Regions from separate parts of the Dyella sp. KRB-257 genome, predicted to be linked through region 2. Evidence: predicted binding sites of a transcription regulator. Region 2 holds the regulator's gene; the other holds the start of a gene.

Region 1 (5,412 bases), on a different contig from region 2:
TCGGGCACATTCATGCGAGGTTGCCTTGCATATGGCGCAAATCCTCGCCCATATTCAACGTAGCCTGCAATATAAAGATGATTTGGCTCTGTATACAAGGCAGCCCGCGACACGGAAACCCGCGCCTCATGGCGGCATGCCACCGATGATTTCCGACAGCAGGCCTTCGGTCTCCTGCTCCAGCGCCCGGATATCGGAACCTCAAAAAACACGAAATAAGGCTCGTCATCCCCGCGAAAGCGGGGATCCAGTGACTCCAAGGCCCTGAAGAACAAAGACACTGGATTCCCGCTTTCGCGGGAATGACGAACAAAGAGCGGTTTTTCGAGGTTCCCCTATAGGGATCGAGATAGCGCATGGATGCTGCCGAGACTGCCGACGAGGCAGTCACCCACCACCTGCCAGACGGCGCCCAGACCGCCCGATCGGACAATGTCGTCGGCGACCAGCCGCTGCAGGGCCTGGTTCTCCTGGCCCAGTTCCATGGCATCGCAACGGACGCCGACCAGCTCCGCCACGAGGCGGGCCGGGGATCGGATTCTTTCGACGAGACAGCACTGCTGCTCGCGGCGAAGCGGCTGGGCCTCAAGGCCAAAGTAGTCCGACAACCTGCCGAGCGCCTGGATCGCGTCGCGCTGCCGGCGCTGGCGCTTCGCAATGACGGTTCGGCCTTCGTCGTGGCCAAGGTGGGCGACGGCAAGGTGCTGATCCATGACCTCTCGCTGCAACGCCCCTGCGTCCTGACACGGGACGAGCTCACGGCGCGCTACGACGGCCGGCTGCTCACCGTGGCCTCGCGCGCCTCCCTGGTGGCAGAACTGGCCAAGTTCGACTTCAGCTGGTTCATTCCGGCGGTGGTGCCACATCGACGTGGAGCTGGGTGCCCGCCTGTTCCGGCACATCCTGGCGCTGCCACTGACCTACTTCGAATCGCGTCGCGTGGGCGACACCATCGCTCGCGTGCGCGAACTGGAGAACATCCGCAACTTCCTGACCGGGCAGACGCTGACCCCGGTGCTGGACCTGCTGTTCACCTTCGTCTTCCTGGCGGTGATGTTCTTCTACAGCGGCTGGCTGACTTTGATCGTGGTGATCTCGCTGCCGCTGTACGCGATCTGGTCGGCGTCCATCACGCCGACCCTACGCGCACGCCTCAACGAGAAGTCTCTCATGGCGAGCGAATCGGTCGCACCGATGGATACGTTGAGCGCCCAAGGTGGAGCCGATTCTGGATCTTCTCTGCTTTCTCGCTCTAGAGGGAGCCACCAGCCACTTCTGCGGGGTTTCCCTGGGTGGACCCGACAGGACGAACCCAAGGAAAAACCCCGCCGAGGCGGGGTTTTTCGTGGGTACAGCACAGCGGTGCGGCAGGACTCAGAAGTCCATGCCACCCATGCCGCCCATGCCACCGCCCATGCCGCCGGCGGCGCCGTGGCCTTCGTCCTTCTTCGGCGCTTCCACCACCATCGCTTCGGTGGTGATCGCCAGGCCGGCGACCGAGGAGGCGTGCTGCAGGGCCGAGCGGGTCACCTTGGTCGGATCCAGGATGCCCATCTCCACCATGTCGCCGTACTCGCCGGTGGCGGCGTTGTAGCCGAAGTTGCCGGTGCCTTCCTTGACCTTGTTCAGCACCACCGACGGCTCTTCACCGGCGTTGGCGACGATGGCGCGCAGCGGGGCCTCGAGCGCGCGACGGGTGATCGCGATGCCCAGGTCCTGCTCGTGATTGTCGCCCTTGAGGCCCTCGACGGCCTTCAGCGCGCGGATCAGCGCCACGCCGCCGCCCGGCACCACGCCCTCTTCGACGGCTGCGCGCGTGGCGTGCAGGGCGTCTTCGACGCGGGCCTTCTTTTCCTTCATCTCGATCTCGGTGCCGGCACCGACCTTGATCACCGCCACGCCGCCGGCCAGCTTGGCCACGCGCTCCTGCAGCTTCTCGCGGTCGTAGTCGGAGGAGGTCTCCTCGATCTGCGCCTTGATCTGGCTGATGCGCGACTGGATGCGCTCCGCTTCGCCGGCACCGTCGATGATGGTGGTGTTTTCCTTGGTGATCACCACGCGCTTGGCGCGGCCCAGATCGTTGATGGTGGCCTTCTCCAGCGACAGACCCACTTCCTCGGAAATGACCTGGCCGTTGGTGAGGATCGCGATGTCTTCCAGGATCGCCTTGCGACGGTCGCCGAAGCCCGGCGCCTTGACGGCGGCGACCTTGACGATGCCGCGGATGGTGTTGACCACCAGCGTGGCCAGCGCCTCGCCTTCCACTTCCTCGGCGACGATCACCAGCGGCTTGCCGGCCTTGGCGACGGCCTCCAGCACGGGCAGCAGCTCGCGCACGTTGGAGACCTTCTTGTCGTGGATGAGGATGTACGGGTCGTCCATCTCCACCTGCTGGCTCTGCTGGTTGTTGATGAAGTACGGCGACAGGTAGCCGCGGTCGAACTGCATGCCTTCGACCACGTCCAGCTCGTTCTCCAGCCCCGAGCCTTCCTCGACGGTGATCACACCTTCCTTGCCGACCTTCTTCATCGCGGTGGCGATGATGTCGCCGATGTTGGCGTCGGAGTTGGCCGAGATGGTGCCGACCTGGGCGATCGCCTTGTCGTCGGCGGTCGGCTTGGACAGCTTCTTCAGCTCGGCCACGGCGGCGATCACCGCCTTGTCGATGCCGCGCTTGAGATCCATCGGGTTGATGCCGGCGGCCACGGCCTTGAGGCCTTCCTGGATGAACGCCTGCGCCAGCACGGTGGCGGTGGTGGTGCCGTCACCGGCCACATCGGAGGTCTTGGAGGCGGCTTCCTTGACGATCTGCGCGCCGATGTTCTCGTACTTGTCGGCCAGCTCGATCTCCTTGGCGACGGACACGCCGTCCTTGGTGATCGTGGGGGCGCCGAAGCTCTTCTCGAGCACGACGTTGCGGCCCTTGGGGCCCAAGGTGACCTTGACCGCGTTGGCCAAGGTGTTCACGCCCTTGAGGATGCGCGAGCGGGCGTCTTCACCGAAGCGGACTTCTTTAGCTGCCATAACTGAAAAACCTCTTTGAAAGATGGGAATGGGAAACTGGGAACGTGTGGAGTACGGAGCGGTGGGGAATGCGCGCTTCGAGCGCTGCACGTCCCCTGTTCCCCGTGACCTGTTCCCCGCCCTGGATCAGCCTTCGATCACGGCCACGATGTCGTCTTCCTTCAGGAAGACCAGCTCTTCGCCGTCGATCTTGATTTCCTGGCCGGCGTACTTGCCGAACAGCACGGTCTCGCCTTCCTTCAGCGACATCGGGCGGACGTTGCCGTCTTCCAGGATGCGGCCGGTACCGGCGGCAATCACCTTGCCGCGGGTCGGCTTCTCGGTGGCGCTGTCGGGGATCACGATGCCGCCGGCGGAGACGCGCTCCTCTTCCAGGCGCTTGACGATGACTCGATCGTGCAGCGGACGCAGTTTGCTCATGGGTGGCTCCAGCTCATGGGTGGTTGACGAAAAAGGTTCCCGGACCGGCGCATTGCTAGCACTCGCCGTCGGTGAGTGCCAATTTTAGCGCCGCACCGTGCCTGTGCAAGCGTTCGGTGGGGGTGCGTGCGAAGTTGGGCCGTAACCGCCGGTTATCAAGAGCGAATCCTGAGCGCATGGGCCAGCCCGCTTGCTAGGCTGGCCACTCTGCACCGGTCCCACCGCCATGCCTGACGACATCCTGCTCTGCCTGAGCACCTGCCCCGATCCCGCCACCGCCGCGGCGATCGCCGGCGTGCTGGTGGATGAATCGCTCGCCGCCTGCGTCAACCAGCTGCCGGGGGTGCGCTCCACCTACCGCTGGCAGGGCGCCGTACACACCGATGAGGAGGTGCTGCTGGTGATCAAGACCACCGCCGGGCGCTTCGACGCGCTGAAGACGCGCCTGCTCGCCCTGCATCCGTACGAGCTGCCGGAGCTGGTGGCGCTGCCCGTGACCGACGGTCACGCGCCCTACCTGGACTGGGTGCGCGCGCACGCCGCGGCGGCGGCAACGGCCTCTCGTCCATAATGCCGTCCTGCCCGGCCCCGCCGGCCCTGCACCTGGAGTCATGATGCCTTCCCTGCCTTCCGGACGGCTCGCCGCCCGCCTGCTGCTCGCCCTCGTCGCGCTGCTGGCCGGTGTGCCGGCGTTCGCCCAGTCCGGCCAGGATCTGCTGCCGGTCACCGAGGCGTACAAGCTCAGCGCCGACGCCAGCCAGCCGGGCGTGCTCAAGCTGCACTGGACGATCGCGCCGGACTACTACCTCTACCGTGGCCGCATGAAATTCACCGCCGGCGACGGCGTCACCCTGGGCGCGGCGCAGTTGCCCGACGGCGAGAAGCACCATGACGAATACCTCGGCGACGTGGAGACCTACCACCACGGCGTCGATGCGCAGATTCCCTACACGGTGGCCGCCGGCACCGCGCGGCTGACCCTGGCCGTGCAGTACCAGGGCTGCCACGAGGTCGAGCCGAAGATCTGCTACCCGCCGCATACCGAGAAGCTGGACCTGGCGCTGCCCGCCGGCGTCGGCGTGGCCGCCGCCCCCCCGCAGGATTTCGGCGCGGCGCTGCGTGCCGTCGACGCCGGCCATGCACTGGGCGCCGGTTCCGCGGCGCTGCCGCCAGAGCAGGCGTTCCGCGTCGAGGCGCTGGCCACCGCACCGGATCGCCTGCTGCTGCGCTGGACGATGGCCAGGGGCTATTACCTCTACCGCGACCAGACCGCGCTGAGCGTGCCCGATGCGCCCGCGCTGAAGCTGGTGCCGGCCTGGCCGGCCGGCGCCGCGCACCAGGACGAACACTTCGGCCAGGTCACGGTCTACTTCGACCAGGTGGAGGTGCCGGTGGGCATTGCCGGCAACCTGCAGGGCCGCCGCCAGCTCACCGTGCAGGCCACGTTCCAGGGCTGCCAGGACGGCGGCATCTGCTATCCGGTGATGAGCCGCACGCTGCAGGTGGAGCTGCCGGCCGGCGCAGCCGCCGGCAGCGCATCATCCGGAACCGACGGCGGCCCCGCCGCGCCCGCGCCGGACACCGGGCTGCTGCTGGCCTTGCTGCTGGCCTTCGGCGGCGGCCTGATCCTCAACCTGATGCCCTGCGTGCTGCCGGTGCTGTCGATCAAGGCGGTCAGCGTGCTGGAAAGCGGCGAGAGCCCGGCGCGCGCGCGGCGCCATGCGCTGCTCTACACCGCCGGCGTGCTCAGCAGCTTCGCCGTGGTCGGCGGGGTGATCGTCGGCCTGCGCTCGGCCGGCCACGCGCTGGGCTGGGGCGCCCAGTTGCAGCAGCCGCTGGTGGTGGCGGTGCTGGCCTGCGTGATGTTCGCAGTGGGCCTGTCGATGTCCGGCGTGGTGCAGTTCGGCGCCTCGCTGGGCAACACCGGCGCGGCGCTGGCCGATCGCGCCGGCCCGGCCGGCGACTTCT
Region 2 (5,412 bases):
ATTGGTCACGCTCTGGCGCTTGGCCGAGGCGCCCACCAGCACTTCGCCATCCTTGTTGAAGGCAACGATGGACGGCGTGGTGCGATCGCCCTCCGAGTTCTCGATGACCTTGACCGAGGTGCCGTCCATCACGGCGACGCACGAGTTGGTCGTGCCCAGGTCGATGCCGATGATCTTGCCCATGTCTATGCTCCGAATCTTCCGAGCGGCTCCGCGGCCGCGAACTGGTTTTCAGAATGGGGCCCGGCCTGGGCGATTCAATGCCGACGGACCCACGGGTTTGGCAGCTGTTGCGGTCGATTGCCCGGGTCAGTCCTGGGCTACCGCCACCAGCGCCGGTCGCAGCAGGCGGTCGTTGAGCACGTAGCCCTTCTGCAGCACGCTGACCACGGTGCCCGGCGCCTGCCCCGGCGCGGCGACCATGCTCACCGCGTGGTGGCGCTCCGGATCGAGCGGCTGGCCGAGCGGATCGACCTGAACCATGCCGTTGCTCTCGGCCACCTTGAGCAGGGACTTCAGCGTCAGGCTGATGCCCTCGCGGATCGCCGCGATGTCGCCGCCTTCCACCGCCAGGCCGCGCTCCAGGCTGTCGTACACCGGCAGCAGGTCGTTGAGCAGCTTCTCGTTGGCGAAGCGCCGCGCCTGATCCAGATCACGCTGTAGCCGGCGACGCTGGTTCTCCAGGTCGGCGCGCTCGCGCAGCACCGTCTCGCGCAGCTCGGCGTTGCTGGCCTCGAGCTCGGCGATGCGCGCCTCCAGGGCCGCGGTGTCGGCGGCGTCATCGGCCGCGGCATCGCGCGGCTGGACGTGTTCGCGGCCCTGTTCCGGCGCCTGCGGATCATTGTTCTGCATACATCCACTCCAACAGAAAACCCGGGCCGGCAAGACTTGCCGGCCACCGATATGTGCGGGGAACCCCGCCTCCCGGGGCGGTTATAGGGTCGTCGCGGCCCTATTCAAGGCGTCGCTGAGCAATCCGGCAGTGGCCTGCACCACGGGAATGACCCGCTCGTAGGCCATGCGGGTCGGGCCGATCACCCCGATCGCCCCGAGCACACGGCCCTGCGCGCCGTAACTGGCGGTGACCACGCTGCAGCCATCGAGCGCGGTAAAGCCCGACTCCTCGCCGATGAACAGTCGCACGCCCGGCGCGCGGGCGCACACCTCCATCAGCTGGAGCAGTTCGCTCTTCTTCTGGAACGCTTCGAACAGCTCACGCAGGCGGTCGAGGTCGGCCAGCTCCGCGTATGCCATCAGGTTGGTCTGGCCGCTGACCAGCACGTCCTCGCCCCCGGCGTGCGGCGTGAACGAGGCGGCGGCCAGCTCGACCGAGCTGGCCAGCAGCCGGTTGAGCTCGCTGCCCGCCTCGCGGATCTCGTGCAAGAGGTGGGCACGGATATCGTCCAGCCGCAGGCCGGCGAAATGGGCATTGAGGTAATTGGCCGCCTGTTCCAGTTCGCGCGCGTCCAGCGGCTTGGCCAGGCGCACGATGCGGTTCTGCACCTGGTTGTCGGAAAACACCAGCACCACCAGCACCTGGGCATCCGGCAGCGCCACGAAATCGATGTGGCGCAACGGGAAATCGCCCTGCCGCGGCACGCTGACGACGCCCGCGAAATGGGTCATCGCCGACAACAGCGTGGACACGTTGCCAAGCAGGTCGCGCGTGGTCGACGGCTGCGGCGGCAGCTCGCGCTTGAGCCGCGCCATGTCGTCGCGCGCCACCGGCTGCAGCTCGATCAGGCTGTCGACGAACAAACGCAGGCCGCGCGGCGTGGGGATGCGACCGGCCGAGGTATGCGGCGACACCACCAGGCCGGCCTCTTCCAGATCGGCCATGATGTTGCGGATCGTGGCCGGGCTCACGTCCAGCCCCGACGAGCGCGACAGCGTGCGCGAGCCCACGGGTTCGCCATCGGCCAGGTACTGTGCGATCAGCGTGCGCAGCAGCCGCCGGGCGCGGGCGTCGAGTTCGTGGCCGTGGAGAAGAGGCATGCGCTGTGGCAATCCTTGAGACAGGCAAGAAATAAGGTGTCGCGCCCTGCTTTGCAAGCCGGCTGCGCCAGACTGCCCCGTCCTGAGACGGGGCCTCGCCGGCACCGGCGGCGCTCCCTACAATCCCCGTACTCGCCAGACACCAGGCCACCATGCTCACTTCGCTTTACGTCCGACATTTCGCCGTCGTAGAAGAAGCCGAGATCACCCTCGGCCCCGGGCTGACCGTGGTCAGCGGGGAAACCGGCGCCGGCAAATCACTGCTGGTCGACGCGCTGATGCTGCTGGCCGGGTCGCGTGCCGACAGCGGCATGGTGCGTGCTGGCAGCGACCGCGCCGAGCTGGCCGCGGAATTCGACCTGGGCGACCTGTCCGAGGCGCGTGCCTGGCTGCAGCGCGAGGAACTGGACGACGGCGGCGCCTGCCAGTTGCGCCGCGTGATCCGCGCCGAGGGCAGCTCGCGCGCCTGGATCAACGGGCGTCCGGCCAACGCCAGCCAGCTCGGCGAGCTGGCCACGCTGCTGGTGGAAATCCACGGCCAGCACGAGCATCAGGCGTTGCTGTCGCGCACCCACCAGATGACCCTGCTGGATGCCTATGCCGGCCATGAGGAAACGCTGGGCCAGGTCCGCGAGCTGGCGGTGCAGTGGCGCGAGCTCGGTGCGCGCATCCGCAAGCTCAGCGGCGGCGATGATCGCGACCGGCGTCTGGAACTGCTGCGCCACGAAGTCGGCGAACTGGAAAAGTGGGCGCTGCCGGCGGCCGAACTGGCCGAGCTGGAAGCCTCGCACAAGCGCCTGGCCAATGCCGGGCGACTGGCCGAAGGCGCTTCCGGCGTGGTCGAACTGCTCGACGGCGACAGCGAATTCGCCCTGCGCCGCGCCCTGGGGCGGGCGCATGCGGAGCTGACCCGGCTGGCCGCGCTGGACGAGCGGCTCAATCCGCTGCTGGAACTGGTCGACAATGCCGGCATCCAGCTCAGCGAGGCCTCCGACGACCTGGCGCGCTATGCGCAGGACGTCGACCTGGACCCGGATCGCTTCGCCCAGGTGGACGCCCATCTCGCCCGCCTGCACGAACTTGGCCGCCGCCACCGCCTGCCGCCGGCCGAACTCCACGACAAGCTGCTGTCCATGCGCGAGGAACTGGCCGAACTCGAAGGAGCCGGCGAGGCGCTGCAGGCCCTGGCAGCGAAGCAACAGCGGCTGCGCGCCGACTACACCGAAGCGGCAGCCCGCCTGGGCCGGCAACGCCGCGCCGCCGCCGAACGCCTCGGCGGCGAGGTGAGCGCACTGATGGGCGAGCTGGGCATGGCCGGCGGCATATTGCGGGTCGAGCTGGAACCCCTGGACGGCGACGAGCCCGACCCACAAGGGCTTGAACGCTGCGAGCTGCTCGTCAGTGCCAATCCGGGCCAGCCGCCGCGGCCACTGCGCAAGGTGGCCTCGGGCGGCGAGCTGGCGCGCATCAGCCTCGCCATCGAGGTAGCCACGCTGGGCAAGGACAGCGTGGGCACCATGGTCTTCGACGAGGTCGATGCCGGCATCGGCGGGGCGGTCGCCGAAGTGGTCGGACAGAAGCTGCGCGCGCTGGGCGCCACCCGCCAGGTGCTGTGCGTCACCCACCTGCCCCAGGTCGCCGCGCAGGGGCATGCCCACCTGCTGGTCAGCAAGCACAGCGACGAGGCTTCCACCCACACCCGCATCGAGACACTGGACGCCAACGGCCGCCGCGCCGAGCTTGCCCGCATGCTCGGTGGCCTGGAGATCACCCAGGCCACCCGCGCCCACGCCAGGCAGATGCTGGAACGCGCGCAGGCCGGCTGAACTCGGAGGCCGAGAAAAATTCGACCGCTGCAGGCGGGCGATTCTTTCTCGGCCTCAGCCGGGACCCTGCAGCAGGCCGCGCTCGGCGGCCATGCGATAGAGATCGAGTTCCGAACCGGCGCCGAGCTTGCCCATCAGGCTGCCGCGGTGGATGTAGACCGTCTTCTGGCCGATGCCCAGCTCGGCCGCCACCTGCTTGGGGGCCCGGCCGGCCGCGAGCAGCAGGAACACCTCGCGCTCGCGGGCGGTCAGGCGCTGGATCGGATCAAGCGCCTCGGCCGGCCGCTCGGCGCGGCGACGACGCAGGTCGGAGCTGAGATAGCACTCGCCGTTCATCACGGCACGCAGCCCGGCCACCAGTTCCTCCGGTGCCACGCCCTTGGTCACGTAGCCGCTGGCGCCACGGCGCAGCGCCTCGGACACATACGGCTCGCCGTCGTGCATGCTCAATACCACGATGCGACTGGACGGCGACACGCTCAGCAGGTGCTCGATCAGCGGCAGACCGCTGCCATCGGGCAGGGACAGATCCAGCGCCACCAGGTCCGGCGCGCGCCGGTTGACGGCGTCGACCGCATCGTCGGCACAGCGGCATTCCGCGACCACTTCAAGATCCGGCTCCATCTCGATCAGACGCTTGAATCCCTCGCGCACGATGGCGTGGTCATCGACCAGAACGATGCTGTACATGCCTATCTCCTGGCCGCGATGCGGCCGGCCTCATCCCGCCAAAGCATCGCACATGTACCATGCGCCGATGCGGACCCAGACCACCCGTCTCCTCACTTCAGGCCCGTTTCTCGGCGCGTGTTACCTGATGGCGTGGCTGGCGTTGTGGCCGACCGAACAACCTTACTGGATGCTGCCCTTCGGGCTGCGCTTCGGCGCACTGCTGCTTACCCCGACCCGACAATGGCCGTGGCTGCTGGGACTCGAGTTGGGCGCCAGCGCCATGCTGGAAATCCACCGCGATGCCGCCATGGGGTGGCTGGGTTTTCTGCTGGGCGATCTGCCCGACCCGCTGATCGTGGCCACCGGACTGTGGCTGCTGCGCAAGGCCAACCTGCACCCGAGCCTGCGCGTGCCCGAGGACGTCACGCGCCTGCTGCTCTCGGCGGTGCTCATCGTGACGGCGACCACCGCCATCGATGCCGCGCTGCTGGCCCTGATGCACCAGACCGCTCCGTCTACCCCGATGGTGGAGGCGCTCGGCCTGGACCTGCTGAGCAATTATCTCGGCGTACTGCTGATCGTCCCGGTGATGATCATGCTGGCGCGCGCGCGCCCTGCCCGCCGGATGTTGGCGCACCTGATCATGGACGGTCTGCTGGTGATGCTGCCGTCGATGGCAATCCTGCTGATGCTGTCCCAGCACGCCGCACCGCAACCGCAGTTCGCGCGTGTGCTGTCGCTCGCGCCGGTGATGTTCTTTGCCTTCCGGCACGGTTGGCGCGGCGCCAGCCTGGCCATGCTCACCACCAGTATCGGCATGAGCCTGGTGGATGGCGTCGTGGGCCAATCGATGCCCAGCGCCTCCGGCTACCTGTTCCTCGCGGTGGCAGGCACGGGCGCCCTGATGCTCGGCTCGGCC

The links. Region 2 encodes HrcA, which represses chaperone genes, less so after heat shock. Its sites were predicted from a motif close to TTNGCACTCNNNNNNNNNGAGTGCNAA; they were not measured.
Region 1: groES (co-chaperone GroES) is a predicted target of HrcA. The motif match lies at 3,500-3,526, and genes of this name have one in related genera.

Annotation. Positions count from the first base shown of each region.
Region 1 covers NZ_JBMSDZ010000024.1:22,977-28,388, reverse strand. Annotated here, with positions in the region: partial or broken gene ACO2Q2_RS15005 (ABC transporter transmembrane domain-containing protein) at 357-1,164, shown strand; gene groL (chaperonin GroEL) at 1,375-3,024, opposite strand; gene groES (co-chaperone GroES) at 3,151-3,444, opposite strand; gene cutA (divalent-cation tolerance protein CutA) at 3,671-4,015, shown strand; gene ACO2Q2_RS14985 (protein-disulfide reductase DsbD family protein) at 4,059-5,412, shown strand, end outside.
Region 2 covers NZ_JBMSDZ010000005.1:210,186-215,597, reverse strand. Annotated here, with positions in the region: gene dnaK (molecular chaperone DnaK) at 1-183, opposite strand, end outside; gene grpE (nucleotide exchange factor GrpE) at 310-852, opposite strand; gene hrcA (heat-inducible transcriptional repressor HrcA) at 934-1,995, opposite strand; gene recN (DNA repair protein RecN) at 2,148-3,821, shown strand; gene ACO2Q2_RS06005 (response regulator) at 3,876-4,511, opposite strand; gene ACO2Q2_RS06000 (MASE1 domain-containing sensor histidine kinase) at 4,579-5,412, shown strand, end outside.